Regions from separate parts of the Neomoorella thermoacetica genome, predicted to be linked through region 2. Evidence: riboswitches for the same ligand, from Rfam matches in the RefSeq annotation. Region 2 holds a riboswitch; the other holds the start of a gene.
The links. Region 2 has a riboswitch for molybdenum cofactor ahead of modA (molybdate ABC transporter substrate-binding protein). Riboswitches for the same ligand answer to the same signal wherever they lie in the genome.
Positions count from the first base shown of each region.

Region 1 (10,749 bases), 420 kb from region 2:
GAAACAGGACGTGCCTTCAGGTTTGTCTGTTAATGAGCAAGAATGGCGCCGACTTCCCGTGGGAATTTTTTGTGCGTTATATCGCCCCTTATTTGCGCCAGGTAGGTTTGATCTACTTCCAGGGCTGGGGTGAACCGCTGCTACACCCGCGGCTATTTGACATGATGCAAGCGGCCAAAGAACAGGGCCGCAGGGTGGGTTTCACTACCAACGGCATCCTCCTGGGAACCGCTGTTTTAGAGCGGCTGGTAGAAATGCAGAGTGATATTCTGGGCCTTTCCGTAGCCGGGGGCAACCAGGTTACCATGCCGCGTTACGGTCCGGCTCCAGTCTCAAACGATTGCTGACAAACATTGGCCGCCAACTGTTACAAGCTCTTTGGCATGTAGCGCTATACGAACGGGGGCAAATGTATGAGCCTGATTGAAGCTATTATTGCCAGCCTATCCGGCGATGAGGTTGTGAAGGAAGTACGAATCGGTCCTTTCTGGACCGGGGTGTGGAGCCGTTACTGCGGCCTGGCCTCGACAACCTTTACTCACGAACATGAAAACCGTTTTCCTGTAGGCGAAGCGGGCTTTTTAACAGGTAAAAGCGCCCGCGAGCTTTGCCGCTATGCTACCTCGACAAGCCTTCTGGAAGCCTCTATAGGGCTTGCTGCGATCAATTCTTTGTTAGAGGTGGATATGGAGCAATGTCAAGATATTAACGCCGGGGAATTACTGATAGAAAGGGGGGCAGGAAAACGGGTTGCCGTGGTGGGGCACTTTCCTTTCGTTCCAGGACTGCGGCGGGTAGCAAGAGAACTCTGGGTGCTTGAAAGAAGGCCCCAAAGCGGCGATCTCCCGGCTGATGAAGCAGCGAATGTCATTCCCGGGGCCGACGTGGTGGCCATAACCGGCACGGCCCTTATTAACGGTAGTATGGAAAGCCTCCTTAAGCTGTGCCGGAAAGACAGCCTGGTAATGGTACTTGGCCCGACGACGCCCCTTACACCTCTATGGTTTGACTACGGGGTGGACCTGGTTTCCGGGACGCGGGTGGTGGAGCCGGAAGTGGTGCTGAAGTTTGTTTCTGAAGGCGTGGTGTTCAAGCAATTGCATGGGCGCGGCGCAAGGTTGCTCACCATGGCGAAAAAGGGGTTGAAATAACGGTGCTATCTGGGCAGCGTTGTTGCTTTCATAGTTCAGGTAGTTGTGATAAGTTGTTGGGGTTTACAACCATGTCTGTAGTGGGTCCTCTAGGGCATCGAGTGTAGGATTCAGAAAGGGGAAGATTAGGGTTGAACAAATGGAAGGTTAATTATTTTCTCGATTTGGCTCTTTTTTTGAGTGCCCTGGGCTTGGCCCTTTCTGGTTTCATACCATGGTTGATTCTTCCGGCAGGGAGATATGGTAGACAAGCTTTTGCTCCAGGTTTTATTTTTAGCCGCCAAGGATGGGTGGAAATACACCGCTTGCTGGCGATAGTAATGGTGGGCCTGGTTTTAGTTCATCTTTATCTGCACTGGGACTGGATTGCAGACATGACCAGGCGCATTTTGGGCGGCAGGGATAAATTGCGCTAAAATAACACCTGCGGAGGCTTTTGCCAGACCTCTGAAATAGGAGCAAATGGAAAGAATAGCTGCCCGGATGGGTAGCAGGACAGAAATTGTTGGCCAGTTTGCCGGCAATGTGTATAGGAAGAAGTTTATTACAAGCTCCAAAATGGTCGCCCGTAAACAGGAAAAATCAAGGTGGGTTGGGTAATTTTTACGTTTAGCGATTGACGAAAGTGGATAGAACAAAATCCAGATCAAAAGCTGGTAAGGAGAAGAAAGTGCATTTATGCATTTACTTGACATATGTTCTTTTAAAAAGTATAATTTCCTTGAAATCCAATTATTTTCGTTAGGTAAAGGGGTTGATAATTATGGCAAAATTAAATTCGGAAGTTAAAAATGTAATCGCCAAACAGGGAGTTTTTCCTATGGCTACTGCGTCTAAGGATGGGTTACCTAATGTTGTACCCATGACTTTTGTAAAAGTATACGATGACGAACATCTTTTAATCGTGGATAACTTTATGGAGAAATCAAAGGACAATCTAATAAATAATCCTTATGTCGCTATATGTGTTTGGAGTATGGAAGACAAGCAGGCTTATCAAATAAAAGGGAAAGCCGCCATCCATACTTCGGGTCAGATTTTTGACGAGGCGGTGGCGTGGGTAAAGCGAGAAATGCCGGTATTGCAGCCGAAATCTGCTGTGCTTATAGAAATCACCAATATTTATGTTTGTCAACCTGGCGATAATTTGGGTAAAGAATTGTAATGGTGGCTAAAGAACTGCGATTTTTAGGTATTTGGTCCCCGCCTTTTATTAGCGGGGATTTTTGTTGTTAATACCCCCTCGCCAGGGAAATAGCCGCCGTTAGGTTGACCGCGTAAATTTTCGATGTTTTGAGGGCGACAATCATTGCCGGCGATAAACAGACGCTTTAGAGCTATTTTTAAGATTACCTTTGCAAAAATAGCAAGGCGTTTAAAAACCGCGAAAATCGTTGTTCCGAAAATCTACGCCAAATAAAACAAACTTATGAAGGAATATTACGACCCAAAAGCTGTTTTAGAGGCTATATGCTTTAAAAATAGTAATTGACATAGTATCAAAATAAAAAATAATATAATTGTGAGTAAAAGAGCGGAAGATGAGTTGTATTAGCGGCAGTAAGACTGTTTTTGCCTTAAACATTTAGCCTTCCGGCCGTATATTTTCCACAGTTTTGACTTGGGCTTCTTTACCAGCCAGGTAAAGTCGATCTAGCCAAAGGAAAACCCTAATAATACCGAGCAGTTATTTATCATATGTCGAAATAAAACCGAAGGTATTTATTGCCAGGTAGTAAAAAGAGGCCGGGTAAAAGTGGGTGACCAGATAACATTGAACGGTGGCGCGCAGGAATAAGAATTTTATGCCGACAGGCAGGAGTTTTAGAACGTATGTTGAATATGGTTAATTAGACTTAAGGGCATAAAATAAAATATTGACATCTCCGAGCCGGTTTAACCTAAGGAGCGATCTATGGTGGCCGGCCTGGGCTGAGAGGCCCACGGGGTATACCGGGAAACTGGTATGCCTTCCCAGGTTTGAGTATAAGGAGGTGGCTGATTAGTGGCTGTTTATGGCTTTTATTAGCCCCACCTTCCTACAGGTGGGGTTTTAGTTTTAGGTGGTGCTAAATGGCAGAGCGAGGATAAGGAGGCAAAGCTATGTGGGAAGTCTATGATGAATTAATCGCGGCGGTGCCGCCGGATCTGGAGGTAGAAGATTGCATCGTCGGCCTTAACTGGATCCTGGTCCGTTCCCGGGCTACCGGCCTGGTGATGACGCCCCTGGAGGGCCATCCGCGCATCAAGCTGGCCGGGGAAATAAAGGGCATGCCCGTGCGGGATCTGGCGGAGTACATTAAGTCCTGGAATAATTTTGAAGCAGCCCTGGGCCTGGCGGCCATAAATTCTGTTTTGAACACGCCGGAACAAGTAGAGAGTCTCTGCGGCCGGCCTTTAAGCAGCCAGCCCCAGATGAACGCGTTTACCTGCTTTCAGGAACAGGTGCGGGGCAAAAAGGTAACTGTTATTGGCCATTTTCCCGACCTGGACCCCCTGGCGCGCAACTGTAAACTCACAATTTTAGAACGCCGCCCCCGCGAAGGCGATTTACCCGACCCTGCCTGTGAGTATATTCTCCCGGAGCAGGATTATGTATTTATAACCGCTACCACCCTGATCAATAAAACCTTTCCCCGGCTCATGGAGCTCAGCCGCCGGGCGCGAGTGATCCTGGTGGGTCCCAGCACCCCTATGACTCCTGTGTTGTTCCACTACGGCATTGATACCCTGGCGGGGACCGTGGTTGTGGAACCGAAGTTGATACGGCGGGTAGTTCAAGAAGGCGGCTGCCTGGAGATATTCAAGCGCGGCGGCCGTATGGTTCAGGTGAGCCGGGATGAAGGGCTTGCTGTAGCATTGAGCAGGCAGAGCCGGGAACAGGCCGTTCAAGTAATGATGGGGAGGAGGTTTAGTGCGATTGGCGCTGGCCAGGAAAACTTCGCCTGATATACCCCTGGCCAGGGGGTACCGCTGGAGAGAAATCGCTTTGCCGGCCCTGCCGCTGCTGGTATTCCTGCTCTCTTTTCCTTTGGGCCGTTATACCATATCCCCCGGGCAACTCCTAACCATCCTGGCGGCAAAGGTATTTCCCATTGAACCCACCTGGCCGGCCACCATGGAAACAGTAGTCTTCCAGGTGCGTCTGCCGCGCATTATCGCTGCCATGCTGGTTGGGGCCGCCCTGGCCACCGCCGGCGCTGCCTACCAGGGAATGTTTAAGAATCCCCTGGTTTCGCCGGACATCCTGGGGGCCTCGGCCGGGGCCGGTTTCGGCGCTGCCCTGGCTATCTATTTCTCCCTGGGTGTAGTCGGTATCCAGGTCAGTTCCTTTCTATTCGGCCTCCTGGCCGTATTTCTGGCTTACGCCTTAAGCAACCGGATCCGCCACGACCCTGCCCTGGTCCTGGTTCTGGCCGGCATCCTCACCGGTACCCTGTTTTCTGCCGGTACTTCCTTAATCAAGTACCTGGCCGACCCCTACGATAAATTACCAGCCATTACTTTTTGGCTCATGGGCAGCCTGGCGTCCATTTCTCCACGGGACGTTTATGCGGCCCTGGTGCCTGTGTTGCTGGGAATAATACCCCTTTACCTCCTGCGCTGGCGCCTTAACGTCCTCTCTCTGGGGGAAGAGGAAGCCCGGGCACTGGGCCTGGAAACCGCCAGGTTAAGGTTGATTGTGATCCTGTGCTCCACCCTGATGACCGCAGCCTGCGTCTCCATCAGCGGCATGATTGGGTGGGTGGGGTTGCTGGTTCCCCATCTGGCCCGCATGGTGGTAGGGCCCAATTATAAGGTTTTATTGCCAGCCACCATCCTGATGGGCAGCGCCTACCTGCTGTTGGTTGACGACCTGGCGCGGGTGCTGGCAACGGTGGAAATCCCCCTAGGTATCCTTACTGCTTTGATTGGCGCTCCCTTTTTTCTGTATTTATTACAGCATACCCGGAGGGGATGGTTATGAAGCTGGAGCTTAAAGGCGTGACCTGTGGCTACTGGGGCCGGGCGGTCGTCAGCGGGGTATCTATGGAGGTAGAGTCCGGGGAAATAATGTGCCTGCTGGGGCCTAACGGTTCGGGGAAGACGACGCTTTTCAAAACTATACTGGGCCTGATAAAACCCCAGGCGGGGGATATCCTCCTCGGAGGTAAAAATATCTGCGGCTGGCCGCAGGCCCGGATAGCCAGGGTCATGGGCTACATTCCCCAGGCCCATAACCCGCCCTTTCCCTTCAAAGTCCTGGACGTGGTCCTCATGGGCCGCACGGCCCACCTGGGCACCATGGCCGCGCCGGGCCGAGAGGATGTGGCCATCGCCCGCCGGGCCATCGCCACCCTCAATATCTCTCACCTGGAGGACCGGATCTATACGGAGATCAGCGGTGGTGAACGGCAACTGGTCCTCATCGCTCGCGCCCTGGCACAGGAGCCCCGGCTCCTTATTATGGACGAACCCACCTCGGCTCTGGACTTCGGCAACCAGCTCCTGGTCTTAAGCCACATCAAGCGGCTGGCGCAGATGGGGCTGGCCATCATCATGGCTTCCCACTTTCCCGACCACGCCCTCCTCTATGCCAGTAAAGTAATGCTTCTGAAGAAGGGCCAGGTCTATAGCCTGGGCCGGCCGGAGGAGACGGTGACCGAAGAAAGCCTCAAAAACCTTTACGGTGTAGACGTGAAGATAATCAGCACCAGCTTACCGGGGGAGCAGAAAGCGCAGGTCTGCATTCCGGTGAGCAGGTGAGTAATAGCGTTTATTGGCCTCTATAAACTGGTACAATCATCTTAATGTTAACAATATTTACATTTCGGGCAGATAATGCCTTATGGTTTTAAAAATGAAAGGAGGAAGGAACAAAGTGTATAGAGCTATCAACAAAAAGTTGGTAACTTTTTCGTTGATCAGTATGCTGCTTTTAATGACGTCTTTTATACTTGCCGGTTGCGGTAACCAGCAAAACAAACCGCCGGCTGCAACGGAAAAAACGGTTATGGATATGGCCGGTAAAAACGTAAAGCTACCGGCTTCCATAGACAGGGTGATTGTGACCTGTTATGGCGGTGCCAGTCACGAGCTGGTAGTTCTGGGCGCCGGGGATAAAATCGTTGCCCAGCCATCCATGAAAAGATTTCCTCAACTCGTGAAAATGATGCCCCGCTTTAAAGATTTGCCGGATCCAGGTATTTTTGACAATGTCAATATTGAGGCCATCTTAAAATTAAAACCCGATCTGGTTGTGGCCAGTGTAACTTCAACGAAAGGCAATCAAAAAATTGAAGAAGCCGGTATCCCGGTGATTACCGTTAGTACGGGCGTAGCGGATATTGAAGCTTTAAAAAAAGAGTTCCGGATGATGGGGGAGGTCTTGAATAAATCTAACGAGGCCAATGCGCTGGTATCGTACTGGGACAACTGGTTGAAGACCATCAAAGAGCGGGTGTCTAAGATACCTGAAGCAAAAAGAAAAAGAGTTTATTACATGCTGGGAGCACCGCTTCATACCAACGGCAGTGCCTGGTGGGGTCAAACTTTAATTACCGCTGCTGGTGGCCTCAATGTAGCCAGTGAGATTGGTAAAGGTAGAGATATTAATATTGAACAGCTTTTAACATGGAACCCGGATGTAATCATCATCAGTAGCAATGAAGGCCGCTTTATTCCTATATCTGAAGTAAAAAACAACCCTCAATTCAAGGATTTGCAGGCTGTAAAGGAGGGCCAGCTTTATCAATGTCCCATTGGTACCTTTTGGTGGGACCGGCCTTCGCCAGAGGGCATTCTCGGTATCCTGTGGCTGGCCCAAATCCTTTACCCCGAAAACTTTCGTGATGTAGATTTGACTCAGGAAACGATTAAGTTCTACCAAACTTTTTACCACTACAACCTGACGGAACAAGACGTTAAGGAATTTTTCAATCCCGGTCCTTTGCAATAATTTAAATGGAGGGTTTATCATGTCCAATCACCCGCAAAGTTTAATGGACCTGGCTTGCCCCCAGGGGGTTGAAAGGATTGACAGCATTACAGCCGGTTATCAGGCTTACCAGGTACTGAGGGCCGCCCTGGAACTGGGGCTGTTTGATTGGTTGGCGGAAAATGGTCCCGGCTGCCGGGAGGAGATCACCACTGCCCTCAAGTTAAACGGCATGTTTACCCGTAGTTTTCTCCAGGCCTTGGTGGACCTCGGCTTTTTAACCTGCAAAGGCGAAAAATACAGGTTAACCGAATTGGCGAGAGATTTCTTGGTGCGGCGGAGCCCTTGCTACCAGGGAGATCTATTCTTGAGCACCGCCCGGCCTGATTCCTGGTGGAATAACTTTAAAGACACCCTTACCGTCATAAAACCCCCGGAACAGGACTTTGATGCCGTTCCAACCCCCGATTTTATTAAAGCCCTGGCCCAGCGTTCCCTCCGGGGAGAGTTGCAGGCAGTCACCCGCAGCATAGTCGCCTGGGAAGGGTTTAGAGGGGCCAGGACGCTCCTTGACCTGGGAGGCGGGCACGGTTTTTATGCCATAGCCCTGTGCCAGGTCAATCCTAACCTCAGAGCCGTTGTTTTCGATAAACCCCACATTATTGCCTGCACCAGGGAATTTATCCGGCAGTACGGCCTGGAAGACCGGGTGATAGTCCAGGGGGGCGATGCGTGTTCGGAAGAATGGGGAGGAGGCTATGATATAGTCCTTATTTCTCATTTGCTTTACAAGTACCGCAAAGAATTAGCGGCATTTATTGGTAAAGCCTTTACCGCCCTGAAGCCCGGCGGCCTGCTGGCGTGCAATCACTGGTTCTGCGCCCCGGGTTGTGGATCAGAGGGAGATGGTTTGCGGGAACTCGATAGATCCATCCATAGCTTTGGCCATCCCCTGTGCCATATGGAGGAATTCAATAACCTGTTGGCTACTACCGGCTTTAGCCTGTGGCAGTTACTTGATGTTCCCAGCGCCTATGGTATGGCGAAATTGCACCTTGCTGTTAAAAAAGGATTGGCATCAACAAAGGCTATGATGCCGGGGAGTTGCAGCGCCTGCTGCTAACATGAAAATGCCCTTGCAAATTTGCACCTGGGGTTTTTGGCTGAAAGGGATGGTATTTTGAAAACCGGAGGGGAAATAGAAATGGTAATGGCGGGAGTTAGCTATCAACCGGGTACGATCCTGCGGGAAACCATACATTCTATCCGCAACATCCTTGGCGATTCCCTGGATGATTTAACAGTGGAGCGGGTGGTTATCGGGGTATTCTATACGGGTGTAAAGCTGAGTAACGGCCAGGGCGGCTTGTGTTTTACACCTATAAAAGCAATTCCCGGGGCTGTATGCTGCCCCAGTTCTGCCAGGGCTATGCCCGCCTCGGGAGAGTTGAGGGGCCGGAAGGCGACGGCGTTCCTTGAAGGGATGTTCGCCGATCAGGCTTTGCGGAGGGCCCTGGGGATAGCCGTACTCAATGCCCTGTCGGCCACCTGTTGGCAGGTGCGACCGCCCATGAACTATACTCTTAAAACAGGCGCCAATGCCCTGGACCAGGTAATAATACCAGGTGAGGGTCAGGTAGTGGTTGTTGGCGCTCTGGCTCCTTTCCTTAAGGTCCTAAAAAGGCAGGACTGCCGGTTTACTATTCTTGAACTAGATCCTGCCACCCTTAAAAAGGATGAATTACCGTTTTATCGACCGCCAGAGGATGCCCCGGAAGTGATACCTTGGGCCGACCTCCTGATTATCACCGGGACTACCCTGATCAACGATACCTTAGAAGGTTTGTTGAGCGTTGTTAAGCCCGGGGCACAGGTGGTGGTAGTTGGACCAACGGCGAGCATGCTCCCCGATGCTTTCTTCCGCCGGGGTGTCAACCTCTTGGGAGGCACCCTGGTTACCAAACCGGACGAGTTACTGGATGTTCTGGCGGAAGCCGGCTCCGGGTACCATTTCTATGGTCGCGCGGCTGAGATGATGGTTTTACGGCTTTCGGATCATGGCGGCACAATTTAATAAACATAACACGGGAGGGGAAAATCATGTTTAAGCATTTTACCTGTAAATTGGTCAGCCTGCTCCTGGCCATCTTGATCTTGACTGCCGCCCTGGTGGGTTGCGGCTCGCAAGGGAGTGGCCAGAAGGCAACCGGCCAGGCTTCTGCCGGTCAAGCAGCAGCTAACAGGACTATAGTCGATATGGCCGGTCGCCATATTACCGTCCCGGTCGAGATCAAGAAGGTATTTGCCACCAGCCCGGTGGGAACCATTCTGGTTTACACCCTGGCGCCGGAGAAACTGGCGGGATGGAACTATGAGCTAAATGAGGTAGAGAAGAAGTTTATCCTGCCCGAGTACCAGAAGCTACCCAATCTGGGCGGCTGGTATGCCAAGAATACGGCCAACATCGAAGAGATCCTGAGAATTCATCCTGAGGTTATCCTTTCTATGGGCTACATGGATAACACGGCCCGTTCCCAGGCTGACCAGATCCAGGAGCAGCTTAAAATACCGGTGGTGATGGTTGACGGTGAACTGACAAAGCTGGACCAGGCTTATGAGTTTTTAGGCGACCTGCTGGGAGAGAAGCAAAGAGCCAAGGAACTGGCGGCTTATTGCCGGGACACTATCAATGAAGCTGCCGCTAAAGTTAAGGCGATGCCGGCGGACAGGAAGGTCCGAGTTTACTACGCCGAAGGTCCTACCGGGCTGCAAACGGATCCCGCTTCTTCCCAGCATACCCAGGTGCTGGATTTTATCGGCGGCATCAACGTGGCGGCCATTCCACCCCAGCGCGGCCCAGGGGGCATGGGGATGAGCTCCGTCTCTTTGGAACAGGTGCTATCCTGGGATCCCGATGTGATTCTCTTCTGGAACGTAGCCCAGGGAGGCGCCTACGAAACTATCCTTAAAGACCCAAAATGGCAGAACCTTAGAGCTGTGAAAAGCCACCGCGTCTACCAGGTTCCCCACGGGCCCTTCAACTGGTTCGACCGGCCGCCCTCTGTCAACCGCATCATCGGGGTGAAGTGGCTGGCCAATCTCCTTTACCCGGATGTTTTTAATTATGACCTGGTGGCAACGGTCAAGGATTTTTATGCCAGGTTCTACCACTATAACTTATCCGATCAGGAAGCTGATACCCTCCTGGCCGGGGCCAGGGGGAAATAGAGAAGGGGCGGAGCGGGTTTACCCGTCCCGCAGTTTTCCGGCCGGAACATGACGTTGCTATATGGAAAGCGAGGGCATTAAAGTGGAAATTAATGTCGAAGAATTTGATAGGGTCGCCCGGGAGGTATTTGCTCCGGTTTATCCTGTCATTGCGGAACAAATAAAACAAAAAACGGGCATAACTAGAGGTCTACTTATTACAAGATCCACTGATTGATCTTTTAACGGGATTTCGTAGACATCACCAAGCAACGTTCTGGCTCTTTTTTGCAAACCTACTTTTTGGGTACCGCAAACCGCATAACATTACAAAAAGGAATATAAAAAATAAAGGGTATTTTTGGCGCGTCGCGAATTGCTTTTGTGTGGTTTACGTGGGGGGTTACCCTAACGACTGTTAATTATTATTCAGTTAGAGAAGTTAGAGAGGAAATAAGCTGCAGTGCATCAAAA
Region 1 is NZ_CP012369.1:1,357,937-1,368,685, reverse strand. Features, by position in the region: gene MOTHE_RS06890 (MBL fold metallo-hydrolase) at 1-33, shown strand, start outside; gene MOTHE_RS06885 (radical SAM protein) at 33-347, shown strand; gene MOTHE_RS06880 (DUF364 domain-containing protein) at 414-1,151, shown strand; gene MOTHE_RS06875 (DUF4405 domain-containing protein) at 1,283-1,567, shown strand; gene MOTHE_RS06870 (pyridoxamine 5'-phosphate oxidase family protein) at 1,915-2,316, shown strand; molybdenum cofactor riboswitch at 3,024-3,161, shown strand; gene MOTHE_RS06865 (DUF364 domain-containing protein) at 3,255-4,100, shown strand; gene MOTHE_RS06860 (FecCD family ABC transporter permease) at 4,066-5,118, shown strand; gene MOTHE_RS06855 (ABC transporter ATP-binding protein) at 5,115-5,897, shown strand; gene MOTHE_RS06850 (ABC transporter substrate-binding protein) at 5,980-7,089, shown strand; gene MOTHE_RS06845 (methyltransferase) at 7,109-8,191, shown strand; gene MOTHE_RS06840 (DUF364 domain-containing protein) at 8,273-9,142, shown strand; gene MOTHE_RS06835 (ABC transporter substrate-binding protein) at 9,169-10,296, shown strand.
Region 1: linked by a shared signal. The riboswitch ahead of MOTHE_RS06865 (DUF364 domain-containing protein) and the one ahead of modA (molybdate ABC transporter substrate-binding protein) in region 2 are both predicted to bind molybdenum cofactor.

Region 2 (10,749 bases):
GGCGGCCAGGACCCTTTCCCCGGCCGCCACCTCCGATCCGGCAGCTTCCATGAACCTGCCCCCCGGGGGCAGCTCCGGCACTATGACCAGGTCCCCCTGGCGCTCCGCCAGTTCTCTGGGAATAACGGTTATTGTGCCTTCCGGGAGCCGGGCGCCGGTGAAAATAGCCGCCGCCGTACCCGGTCCCAGGGTGACAGCCGGGCAGCTACCTGCCGCTACTGTAGCCACCAGCCGGTAGATTTTTCCCGATGCCCCGCCGGCGGCCGGGGGCAGTCCCAGGGCGTAACCGTCCACCCGGGAACGCGGGAAAGGCGGGAAGGAGCACGGCGCCACCACCGGTTCCGCCAGGATGCGGCCCGGGGCCTCAGCCAGTTTTATTTTCACCCTTCCCGTCGGTTTTAACCCGGCCAGGAGGAGTTCCCGCCCTTCCTCCAGGCTAAAGGAAGCGTTTACTCCAGCCACGGCTGTTTCCATCCTTAAATATGTACTGCGCCCTGACGCCGGGGTAAAAGGCAAAGGCCTGGTATTCTTGCCTTAGCAGGCAGGCTTCGAAGGCTGCCAGACGGTATACATCAGGGGTATTGGCTACTACGATTATCTCGTTAAATAGCGGCCGCAGGACGGTTACCATCGTGGCCAGGAGAGATTTTTCCCGCAGGGGCAGCAGGGCTTTGTTGGTGCCCATGGGGGTACTCTTCCCCCCGGCCAGGACGATCCCCCCCGCCGGTGGCAGGTTAGCAGGCACTTTCCCAGTCATCCCTTTTCCAGTTCTAACTGCTTTTCATGCTGTGATTATACTTAATCTCCGCCGGGAGTACAAGGCACCCATACTGCTACTAAGGCCCCATCCATGGATGAAAATAGAGCCTCCAGGCTCCAGCTATAGGACGCCCCCCCGCAAGGACGGCGGGGAGAGGAGGGGAGCAAAACGACGGAGGAAGAACCGGAATTATTCTGGCAACACATGCAGGGCTTCTTTCTTTAAAGAAACCATTATGCGATCCCCGGGGGTTATTTTTTCCCTCTGATAGACATGCCGTGGCAGCAGCATTTCGATATCGTAGGTTTTGCCCTGCTCCAGCCGTAGAAAGACGCGGCAGGTATGGACTTCGGGTACTACGGCCGTCACTTCTACCTGAAAAACATTCTCCCGCACCGGCCGGCTTAAGATCCGCCCCGGGCGGATGAGCATAACGTCCTCCGGCCGGATGCCAAAGGCCACCCGCCGGCCGGGCTCCAGGGGAGCATAGGGCAGCTGGGCTTGGAATTTCTCCCCGGCCACCCGGAGGGTATCTCCTTCCCTGTCGGCGGCCAGGACCCGGCCGGTCCAGATATTGCGAAAGCCGACAAACCGGGCCACCCGGCGGTTGGCAGGATGGTAAAAGACTTCCTCCCGGCTGCCGATTTGGAGTAACCGCCCGTTATCCATGACGGCTATCCGGTCGCCCAGCATATAGGCTTCTTCCAGGTCATGGGTCACCAGGATCATAGGGACGCGGAAGGAGCGGCGCACGTTTAGCAGGTCATAGCGCAGCCTGGCCCGGATGAGGTTGTCCAGGGCGGCAAAAGGCTCATCCAAAAGGAGTATCCGCGGCCGGCTGAAAAGGGCCCGCGCCAGGGCTACCCGCTGCTGCTGGCCGCCGGAGAGCTCGCCGGGCCGGCGATGCTCCAACCCCTCAAGGCGCAGGAGCGCCAGAAGTTCCTGCAGGCGCGTCTCCCTCTCCCGCGGGTTCATGCCGGCTGGCGCCCCGTAAGTTATATTACCACTTACATCCAGGTGGGGAAAGAGGCCGGGGTGCTGCAGGCAGTAACCGGTGCCCCGGCGGTAGGGCGGCAAGTTGACCCGCTTCTGCCCCTTTTCGTGGCAGAAAAAAACCGTATCCCGGCAGATTATGCTGCCGCCGTCGGGGGTTACCAGGCCGGCAATCATATTCAGGATGGTTGACTTGCCGGCTCCGGAAGGCCCCAGGATGACCAGGACCTCTTCGCCCATAGTTAAAGCGACCTGGAGTTTAAAATCACCCCGGGTTTTGTGGACATTAAGGGTAAGGATGGCCGTCACCTCCCCGGGCAACTTTCTTTACCGCCAGGAGCACGGCAAAGGAAACCAGGACCAGGAGAGCAGCCATTACCAGGGCCGCCTCCATGTTGCTGTCCATGGCCATATAAATGGCCAGGGGCAGGGTCTGGGTAACCCCCGGCATATTGCCGGCGAACATGATAGTGGCACCGAATTCCCCCAGGGCGCGGGCCCAGGTCATAATGGCTCCGTTGAACAGGGCCGGGAAGGCCAGGGGCAGGGTCACCCGAAAAAAGGTCTGGAGGGGCGTTTTGCCGAGGGTCAGGGAAATGGCCTCCAGGGAAGTATCCACCGCGGCGAAACCATTCCTGGCCGTCTTCAGGAAGAAGGGGGCGCCGACAAAAACCTGAGCCAGGATAACGGCCACGGTGGTAAAGGGCAGAGAGATCCCCCACCCGGCCAGTAGTGCCCCCAGGAGACCGCGCCGGCCGAAGGCCATGAGGAGAGCCACCCCGGCCACAGCCGGGGGCAGCACCAGGGGCAGGTCCAGGAGGGTATCGATAACCTCCCTGCCGGGAAAGCTGCGCCGGGCCAGGAAGTAGGCCAGGGGCGTACCCAGGATGATGGTTACGGCCGTGGCTACCAGGGTCGTCAGGCCACTGAGTTGCAGGGCCTGTAAAACCACCGGCATCCTGATGGTGGTACTTAACCGGGGCCAGTTAATGTTCAGGAAGATGCTGACCACCGGCAGGACAATATAAAGTATGAAAACAAGGCCGGCCAGGGCCGGCAGGAAGGTCAGGCGTTTCACGGGGCTCCTCCGGAAATCGGGTTCTAACTTCCCTCTTTAACAGGCAAAAAGCCATACTTGGCCAGAATTTTCTGGCCGTCGGGGCTTAAGATCAGGTTTACCAGTTCCCGGGCCAGTCCGGCCTGTTTGGAATCCTTGACTACTGCTATGGGGTAGGTGGCCCGGACATTAGCCTCTTGAGGAAAGGGTATGGTATCCAGCTTATCCCGGTAGGAAGAATTGATGTCGGTGACATAGACGATACCGGCATCGGCTTCCCCCAGGGCCACCTTGGCCACCACCTGGCGTACGGTAGTTTCCTGGGAGACCACCCTTTTTTCCACCTGTTTGGGGTAATCGGACCCGTAGAGGGTGGCCAGCTTCTCCAGGGCCTGGCGGCTGTATTTGCCTATGGGGACGTCCGGTGCTGCCAGGACGAGTTTCCCTTTGTTAGCCAGGTCGGCGGCGCTTTTAATACCGGCCGGGTTATTTTTAGGCACGATGACGGTCAGGGTGTTGGCGGTGAAATCCCGGGGTGGTTCCACCAGGCCTTTAGCAACAAGTTCCTGCATGTATTTTTGGTTGGCCGAGGCAAAGACGTCGGCGCTCATGCCCTGCTCGATCTGGGTCCGCAGTTGCTGGGAGCCGCCGAAATTAAATTTGACCGTAACGCCCGGGTGGGACTTCTCGAAGGCCCGGCCGATCTCGCCAAAAGCGTCCGTCAGGGAGGCCGCGGCAAAGACTACCAGTTGCCCCCCGGGCTGTTGCCCCTGTTGCCGGGGCTGCGGTGTTGCAACCTGGCGGCAGCCGGCCAGGGCCAGGGCGGCAATCAGGGTACTCGCTATTAATATTGATGCGCGCCGTAATTTCATACTCTTGGGCTCCTCCCAAAATATACTTCTGGCAAAATGGTCCTCAGCCCACATTTTCATTCTTCACTGGCGGGGGCGTCAGCCACTGTGAGGCCCTATCCGCCTTAAATTGCCATTACGGCCCCCTGGCGCCGCCGGAATAAATAAAAAAGCCCGGCTCGCAAAGGATACCGGGACTCCGTTGTCCAGAAGCCATGGGGAATCTCCTTTCCGAGCAAAGGGAGGCAGGCCCGTTTCCCGACCTACCCCGTGGGTACGAAACCCAGGCCGGTGTTCCATAGGCGACAGCCCTTAGGAGCACCGGCTCGGAGATGACTATTCAATTTAAATTTTAATTTAAGTTAATAATACCTGTTTCCCGTCCTGGCGTCAAGATACCAGCGGCCGGGGCTGGTGGTCGGCCGCGAAATTGACAAAGGCTTCAGCAGCCGGGCTTAAAGGTTGACGGCGCCGGACCAGGTACAGGTCCCTTTTTAAGTCTACGCCCTGCAGGGTGACGACTGCTAGGCGTCCCAGCTTGACGCTCTTTTCCACCGCCCAGGAGGTAACCAGGGAGATGCCCAGGCCGGCCTCCACGGCGCTGACAATGGCTTCCGTACTGCTCAGTTCCATAACGATTTGCTCTGGATCGACGGTAAAACCCGCCGCCGCCAGGCGCTCCTCTACCACCCTGCGGGTCCCGGAACCGGATTCCCGCCAGACCAGCGGTTCTTCCTTGAGCTCCCCGGGGGATATGGCCGTTGCCCCGGCCAGGCGGTGCCCCGGCGGGACGATAAGTACCAGTTCATCCCCCGCCAGGCGGCTGTAAGAAAGATTCTTTCCCCGGCCGCCGGCAGCGCCGACCACCCCCAGATCAATCTCGCCCTCCTGGAGGCGCTGCACCACTTCCTGGGTGTCGGCGATTGTCAAGATAACCTCCACCCTGGGGTATTCCCGGCGAAAGGCACCTATCAGCCGGGGCAAGATATACTGCCCGGGGGTGGTACTGGCCCCCAGGAGGAGGCGGCCCCGCACCAGCTGGGTTAGCTCCGCCAGTTCCCGCCGGGTTTGGTTTAGATGGCTGGCGATTATCCTGGCATGGCGGTAGCAGATCTCCCCGGCGGCCGTCAGCCGCACTTCCCGGCCGCGGCGCTCCAGGAGGCGCAGACCGAAGTAGTCTTCCAGGGCCTGGAGTTGCTTGCTCACCGCCGGCTGGGTCAGGTGCAGTTCTTCGGCCGCCGCCGACAGGGTTCCCTTTTCGACGGTTGTAATGAAAGTAATTAAATGGTTGATATTCATTGCTCCTGGCTCCGTTTGCAAAAAATAGTTCCAGGACTTAGCCGCATAAACCGCTGGGCGGACTCTTAAGCCCCGAAATTAGATTGGACAATCTTCCAAATTCATGAGACTATAAGGTCAGGAGGTTGTTCAAGTGGAACGTCGGAAATTTACCCTAGAGTTCAAGCGCCAGGTCGTCGAACAGGCCATCGCTGCCGGAAATAATTCCGTCGTTGCTCGGAAGTATGATATCCGGCCGAATATTGTCAGCCGATGGGTTCGTCAGTACAAAGCCGGCCAACCCATGCAAGGCAGTAGCCCAAAGGGAAACGCCACCCACGTTACTCAGCAGGAACACGCCCGACTCGTTGCAGAGAACCGTGAGTTAGACAAACAAAATACCCATCTAAAGCAACTTCTGGGCGAAAAAGACCTTGAAATTGCTATATTGCGTGACCTATTAAAAAAAGCCAACCCTCACTTGCAGATAAAGTAGCCATTGCGCACAAGTGGATCACAGCCGGGTACAACGCTACTCTCGTGCTGCGCATAGTGGGGGTTTCTCGATCCACCTATTATTATCAATTAACACATGAACCCAAGCCGCATACCACGACGGGTAGACGTCCGTTTCCTGGTCATTCACTGACTGTGGGCGGCCGCAAGGTCAGTGATGAACAGATTAAGGAATGGATTATGGAGTCTATTTCCGGTGATGGTTACGCCTACGGGTACCGTAAGCTCACTCATATGCTTCGACAAGATCATGAGCTGGTGGTGAACGAGAAAAAGGTATACCGCTTGTGTAAGGAACTGGATATTCTGCGGCCACAACGGAACCTCCGTCGGAAACACCCGCGGAATTTGGCCCAGAACCGCACTATCACAGCGCCAAACCAGCTCTGGGAGGTCGATGTCAAGTACGGATACATTGCAGGAGAAGACCGGTTTTTCTTTGTGCTGTCGTACATTGACGTCTATGACAGGCAGATTGTGGGCTATCATATTGGTCTAACCTGTGAAGCCAGACATGCCGTTGAAACTTTTCGAGCAGCATTGTGGAAACGTCAGATTCTTCAAAGGAATTTACCATTACCCATCATCCGTTCGGATAATGGACCCCAGTTTGTAAGCCATCTGTTTGAATCGGAATGTGAGCGATGGAATGTCCTACACGAGAGAATACCGCCCAAGACACCGAATATGAACGCATATATCGAATCGTACCATCGGCTTCTTGAGGATGAATGCTTGTCGATGGGCGAGTTTGGGACCTACGCGGAGGCATATCAGGCGGTCGTGGAATTCGTTAGCCGTTATAACAACCGCCGATTGCACTCTAGTTTACACTACCTGTCGCCGGCCAAGTTTTACCGTCGTCATATCGAGACAGGATTGCAGCCCAGATATCCCGTGAGGGTGTGACGTAAATTGGTGCGTATCCGGAAGCCTTTGCCCCTTAAAAGCTTGAAGAAAAATTGCAAGAGAGCTTAATGTCGGGTGCATATGTCCAATCTGCGGGGGTTAATCCGCGGAGACCAAGAATAAGGGGGAGGTGGTTTTATTATGGGTTTGCAGGGTCCGGCCAAGGTAGCCATTATTGGCACCGGCTATGTAGGTTCAAGTACGGCCTTTGCCCTCCTTTTCAGCCCCCTGGTCAAGGAAATGGTACTGGTGGACGTAAACCATGCCAAAGCCGAAGGGGAAGCCATGGACCTCGCCCATGCGGCGACCCTGATCCGGCCGGTAGAGGTTTATGCCGGCCGTCCTGCCGACTGTGCCGGTTCCAGGATTGTTATCTTCACGGCCGGTGCCAACCAGCAGCCAGGGCAGACTCGCCTGGACCTGATCCACCGCAATACAGCCATTGTCCGCCAGGCACTGCCCGAGATTCTGCACTACTGTCCTGAGGCCCTCGTTCTCATGGTGGCCAATCCGGTAGACATCCTTACCTATGTAGCCTGGAAGATCTCCGGTCTGCCGGAGAATAGAGTCCTGGGCTCGGGCACCGTCCTTGACAGCGCCCGCTTCCGTCACCTCCTGAGCCGCCATTACCGTGTAGATCCCCGCAATATCCACGCATACGTTATCGGCGAGCACGGCGACACCGAGGTGCCGGTCTGGAGCCTGGCCAATGTGGCCGGCGTCGATCTGGAGGAGTTCTACCTTATGGACGGCATGCGGGAAGAAGAAGCCTTCCGGGTAGAGATCAGCCATCAGGTCAGGGAGGCGGCTTATGAGATTATCGAGCGAAAAGGGGTTACTTCCTACGGGGTAGCCCTCGCCCTGAGCCGGATTATTGAGTGCATCCTCCGTAACGAGCACAGTGTCCTCACCATATCGAGCGTCATTCGTGACCTCTACGGTATCGACGGCGAGGTAGCCCTGAGCCTGCCCTGCCTGGTAGGGAACGAGGGCCGGGAAAAGGTCCTGGCCATTCCCCTGGTGGCCAGGGAAAAGGCGGCCCTGAAACACTCGGCAACCACCCTGCAGCAACTAATCGCCCAGCTAAGCCTTTAGTGGCTGCGCTTATAGAGCTGGATAAAGTTGAGGATAAATCGCAGTTCGGACTCGTTACAGTTGCAGATCAGCCGCAGTACGGACTGGACCTGGGGTTCGATAAGCAACTGGCGTAACTCGGGGCTCATCTGGTTTAATACCTCGTCAACTCCGGCATCATCGGCGATAAAGTAACAGGGTGAAATATCCAACACCGCCCCCACCCTTTCCAGGGTTTTTAAGGAGGGCTGTACTTTACCCTGTTCGATCTGGCCAATAAGCCCGGCGGAGACGCCGGCAGCCCTGGCTAACTCGGCTTGGGTAAGGCCCCTTTCTTCCCTGGCCTGGCGTAATTTGTGGCCCAGGGAACCACCGGTACCGATAACCGAGCTTAAAGGAACCTCCAGGGCAGCGGTGATTTTTTTCAGGGTATCAATAGCGGGGTAAACATTGCCCCGCTCAATTTCACTTAAGTAGGAAACGGAGATACCGGCAGCCTCGGCCAGGGTATTCAGGTTTTTGCCAGCCCGCTCCCGCAGGAGACGGATCCTCTCACCCGGTGCCAGCCCGCCTTCACCACCGGTTTCTATGAGTTGTTCCCGGGGGAGGTTCAGGGCCCGGGCTACTTTATCCAGGGTTTTTAAGGAGGGCCTTTTGGCCCCCCGTTCAATTTCGCTCAAGTAAGATACCGAAACCCCCGCCCGCTGCGCCAGGTCCTGCAGGGAATAACCGCGTTCCTCCCGCAGTTCCCGGATACGTTTACCACATACGCGCATTTTTTTCGCTCCTCTGGGCCATGGCTTAAGTCTACTATAGTATTTCTAAATCGAGTATAAGTTAAAAGGTCCTGCCCTGTCAAGTTTCACACTTTCTTAACATTATCACCATAATTTTATGATATCCCGGGGTTAAACTAGAAGCTGAAAGGAGGTGGCGCAGGTGAAGAAAAAAATCGCTATCGTCCTCGCCGCAGTTTTAATGCTGGTGGTGCTGGCGCCGGCGGCCTTTGCAGCCATGACGGACCAGCAGAAGGCGGACATAAACGCCCTCTACCAGCAAATCGCCCAGTTGCGTCAGCAGATCATCGACAAGTATGTGGAGAGCGGCCAGCTGACCAAAGAGCAGGGTGACCTGATGAAGCAGCACATCCAGCAAATGGAGAAATATCGGGAAGAAAATGGCTTTGGTCCAGGTTTCGGACCCGGTTTTTGCGGTGGACATGGCGCCGGCTACGGTATGATGGGTGGCTGGGGCATCGGTGGTGCCGGCTCTAACCCGGGCCAGGGGAATCAAAATTCTGCCTATTACCGCCCTGGCATGATGCGCGGCTACATCGGTATTTAAAAAAGCCGTTTAATCCCGCCAATTACGACGGTCGTAGCGGCCAGGAGGTCACCGGCAGGAACGAAGGTCCCTGCCGGTTTTATTTATACACATTTAGATAATGTCCTGCAGCAGGCGGTCCAGTTCGCCCGGGCCCAGGGGACCCTTCTTGACGCGGCGCAGGCGGCCCTGGCGATCAATGATAAAGGTGGTGTGTATGCCGCTTACCCCATATGCATCTGCCACCTTACTGCCCCGGTCCAGGAGGACCAGGTAATTATGTCTTTTTTCCCCCAGGAAGGCACGGATACCCTGGATTGTCTCCCGCTGCATGATATTAACGGCCAGGACCTTTACTCCCCGGGGTGCCAGCCTCCCGGCAGCGGCATCCAGTTCCTCCATTTCCGCTACGCAATAGGGGCACCAGGTGGCCCAGAAGTTTAAGACCACCACCTGGCCCTGCAACCTCTTTAGATCCACCTGGTTACCATCCAGGGCCGGCAGAGTAAAGTCCGGCGCACGTACCTGGTCGCCCCGGTGCGGCAGGAAAAAGGCAAGGGCCAGGACGGCAACCATGAGCAGGATAATCAGCAATGGCACCCGCCATTTAGGTTGCATAGTGACATTCCTCCAGTCTTAAATAAAGGTGTTCAAACGGCCCAAAAAGACCAGAACCCCCATAACGACAAGAATAATACCGCTTATCAGGGATATTTGCGGCAAATAACGGGAAAACTTCCGCAGGGAGTATAAAACCGGTCCCAGGAACAGGGCAGCCAGCAGGAAGGGTACGGCCAGGCCCAGGGAATAGACCGCCAGGAGCAGCATTCCCCGGAGAAGGGTGGCCTGGCTGCCGGCATAAATTAAAATAGAGCCCAGGACCGGGCCAATGCAGGGAGTCCAGCCGGCGGCGAAGGCCATCCCCAGGAGAAAGGAAGCTGCCGCCCCGGGGGTGCGGGGCCTGAGCTCCCACTTTTTCTCCCGGGCCAGGAAGGGTATACGCCCAATTCCGGCCACCTGCATACCGAATATTATTATTAAAATTCCACCGAGACGGTTCAGCACCGGCCGGTAGGCCTGGAGAACGTAACCCAGGCCCCCTGCCGAGGCCCCCAGGAGAATAAAAATCAGGGCAAAACCGGCCGTAAAAAGGGCCGCCCGCCCGGCTAAGAAGGAGCGGCCCAGGTCCTGTACCTGGCCGCTGGCTACAGCCGAACCGCCGAGATAAGTAAAGTATGCCGGTAAGAGGGGTATAATGCAGGGAGAAAAGAAGGAGAGCAAGCCGGCACCGAAGGCTATGACCAGGGATACGTCGACCACAGGAAACACCTCTTTTTGATTATACTATTTTTATAATTTCGCCGTCAATATAATACAGCCATCAAGAGGACCAGGCGCTTAGAACCAGCAATAGCGACCTGAAGGCCGTAAATCAACTTCCTGGTGTCGTAATAAGGCCTCCGGTCCTTGTACCGTTACTCCAACCAATTGGTGGAAGCCGGTACCGATGTTATAATTGGATGCGGTATTGAATACCCTGATTGGGGGAACAAATATGGATTGGGAAACGATAAGTCCAGCGCAAATCCTTTATTTAATTACCGTGGGGTTCTACCTGCTTTTTTTCGGCCTCTTCCTGAGATATTTCTATTGGAAATGGTATGCCGTCAAGTATCACTGGCGTAAACGCCTGCCCCTTGATGCTGAAAAGGTAAAGGCCCTGGCCGCCGCGAAGGGCCTGGAGATCCCTTTCTTTACCATTATGGTACCGGCCCGCAACGAGTCCGAGGTTATAGCCAACACCATCGAACACCTGGCCTCCTTAAACTACCCCAATGATCGTTATGAGATCCTGGTAATCACCGATGAAAAGGAAGCCCTGGCCAAGGCCGAAGGCCAGGGCGAGGGGCCTACCACCATGGAAGTGGTCGAGGCCAAGATCCGTGAGTTTGCAGCGCGCCCGGGTATGCCCCAGCTGAAGCATTGTA
Region 2 is NZ_CP012369.1:1,774,839-1,785,587, forward strand. Features, by position in the region: gene MOTHE_RS08915 (molybdopterin molybdotransferase MoeA) at 1-462, opposite strand, end outside; gene mobA (molybdenum cofactor guanylyltransferase) at 437-745, opposite strand; gene MOTHE_RS08925 (ABC transporter ATP-binding protein) at 950-2,062, opposite strand; gene MOTHE_RS08930 (ABC transporter permease) at 2,040-2,831, opposite strand; gene modA (molybdate ABC transporter substrate-binding protein) at 2,855-3,682, opposite strand; molybdenum cofactor riboswitch at 3,870-4,005, opposite strand; gene MOTHE_RS08940 (selenium metabolism-associated LysR family transcriptional regulator) at 4,052-4,960, opposite strand; gene MOTHE_RS08945 (transposase) at 5,094-5,435, shown strand; gene MOTHE_RS08950 (IS3 family transposase) at 5,453-6,364, shown strand; gene MOTHE_RS08955 (L-lactate dehydrogenase) at 6,506-7,459, shown strand; gene MOTHE_RS08960 (helix-turn-helix domain-containing protein) at 7,456-8,214, opposite strand; gene MOTHE_RS08965 (YckD family protein) at 8,378-8,782, shown strand; gene MOTHE_RS08970 (peroxiredoxin family protein) at 8,876-9,379, opposite strand; gene MOTHE_RS08975 (cytochrome c biogenesis CcdA family protein) at 9,398-10,081, opposite strand; gene MOTHE_RS08980 (glycosyltransferase family 2 protein) at 10,317-10,749, shown strand, end outside.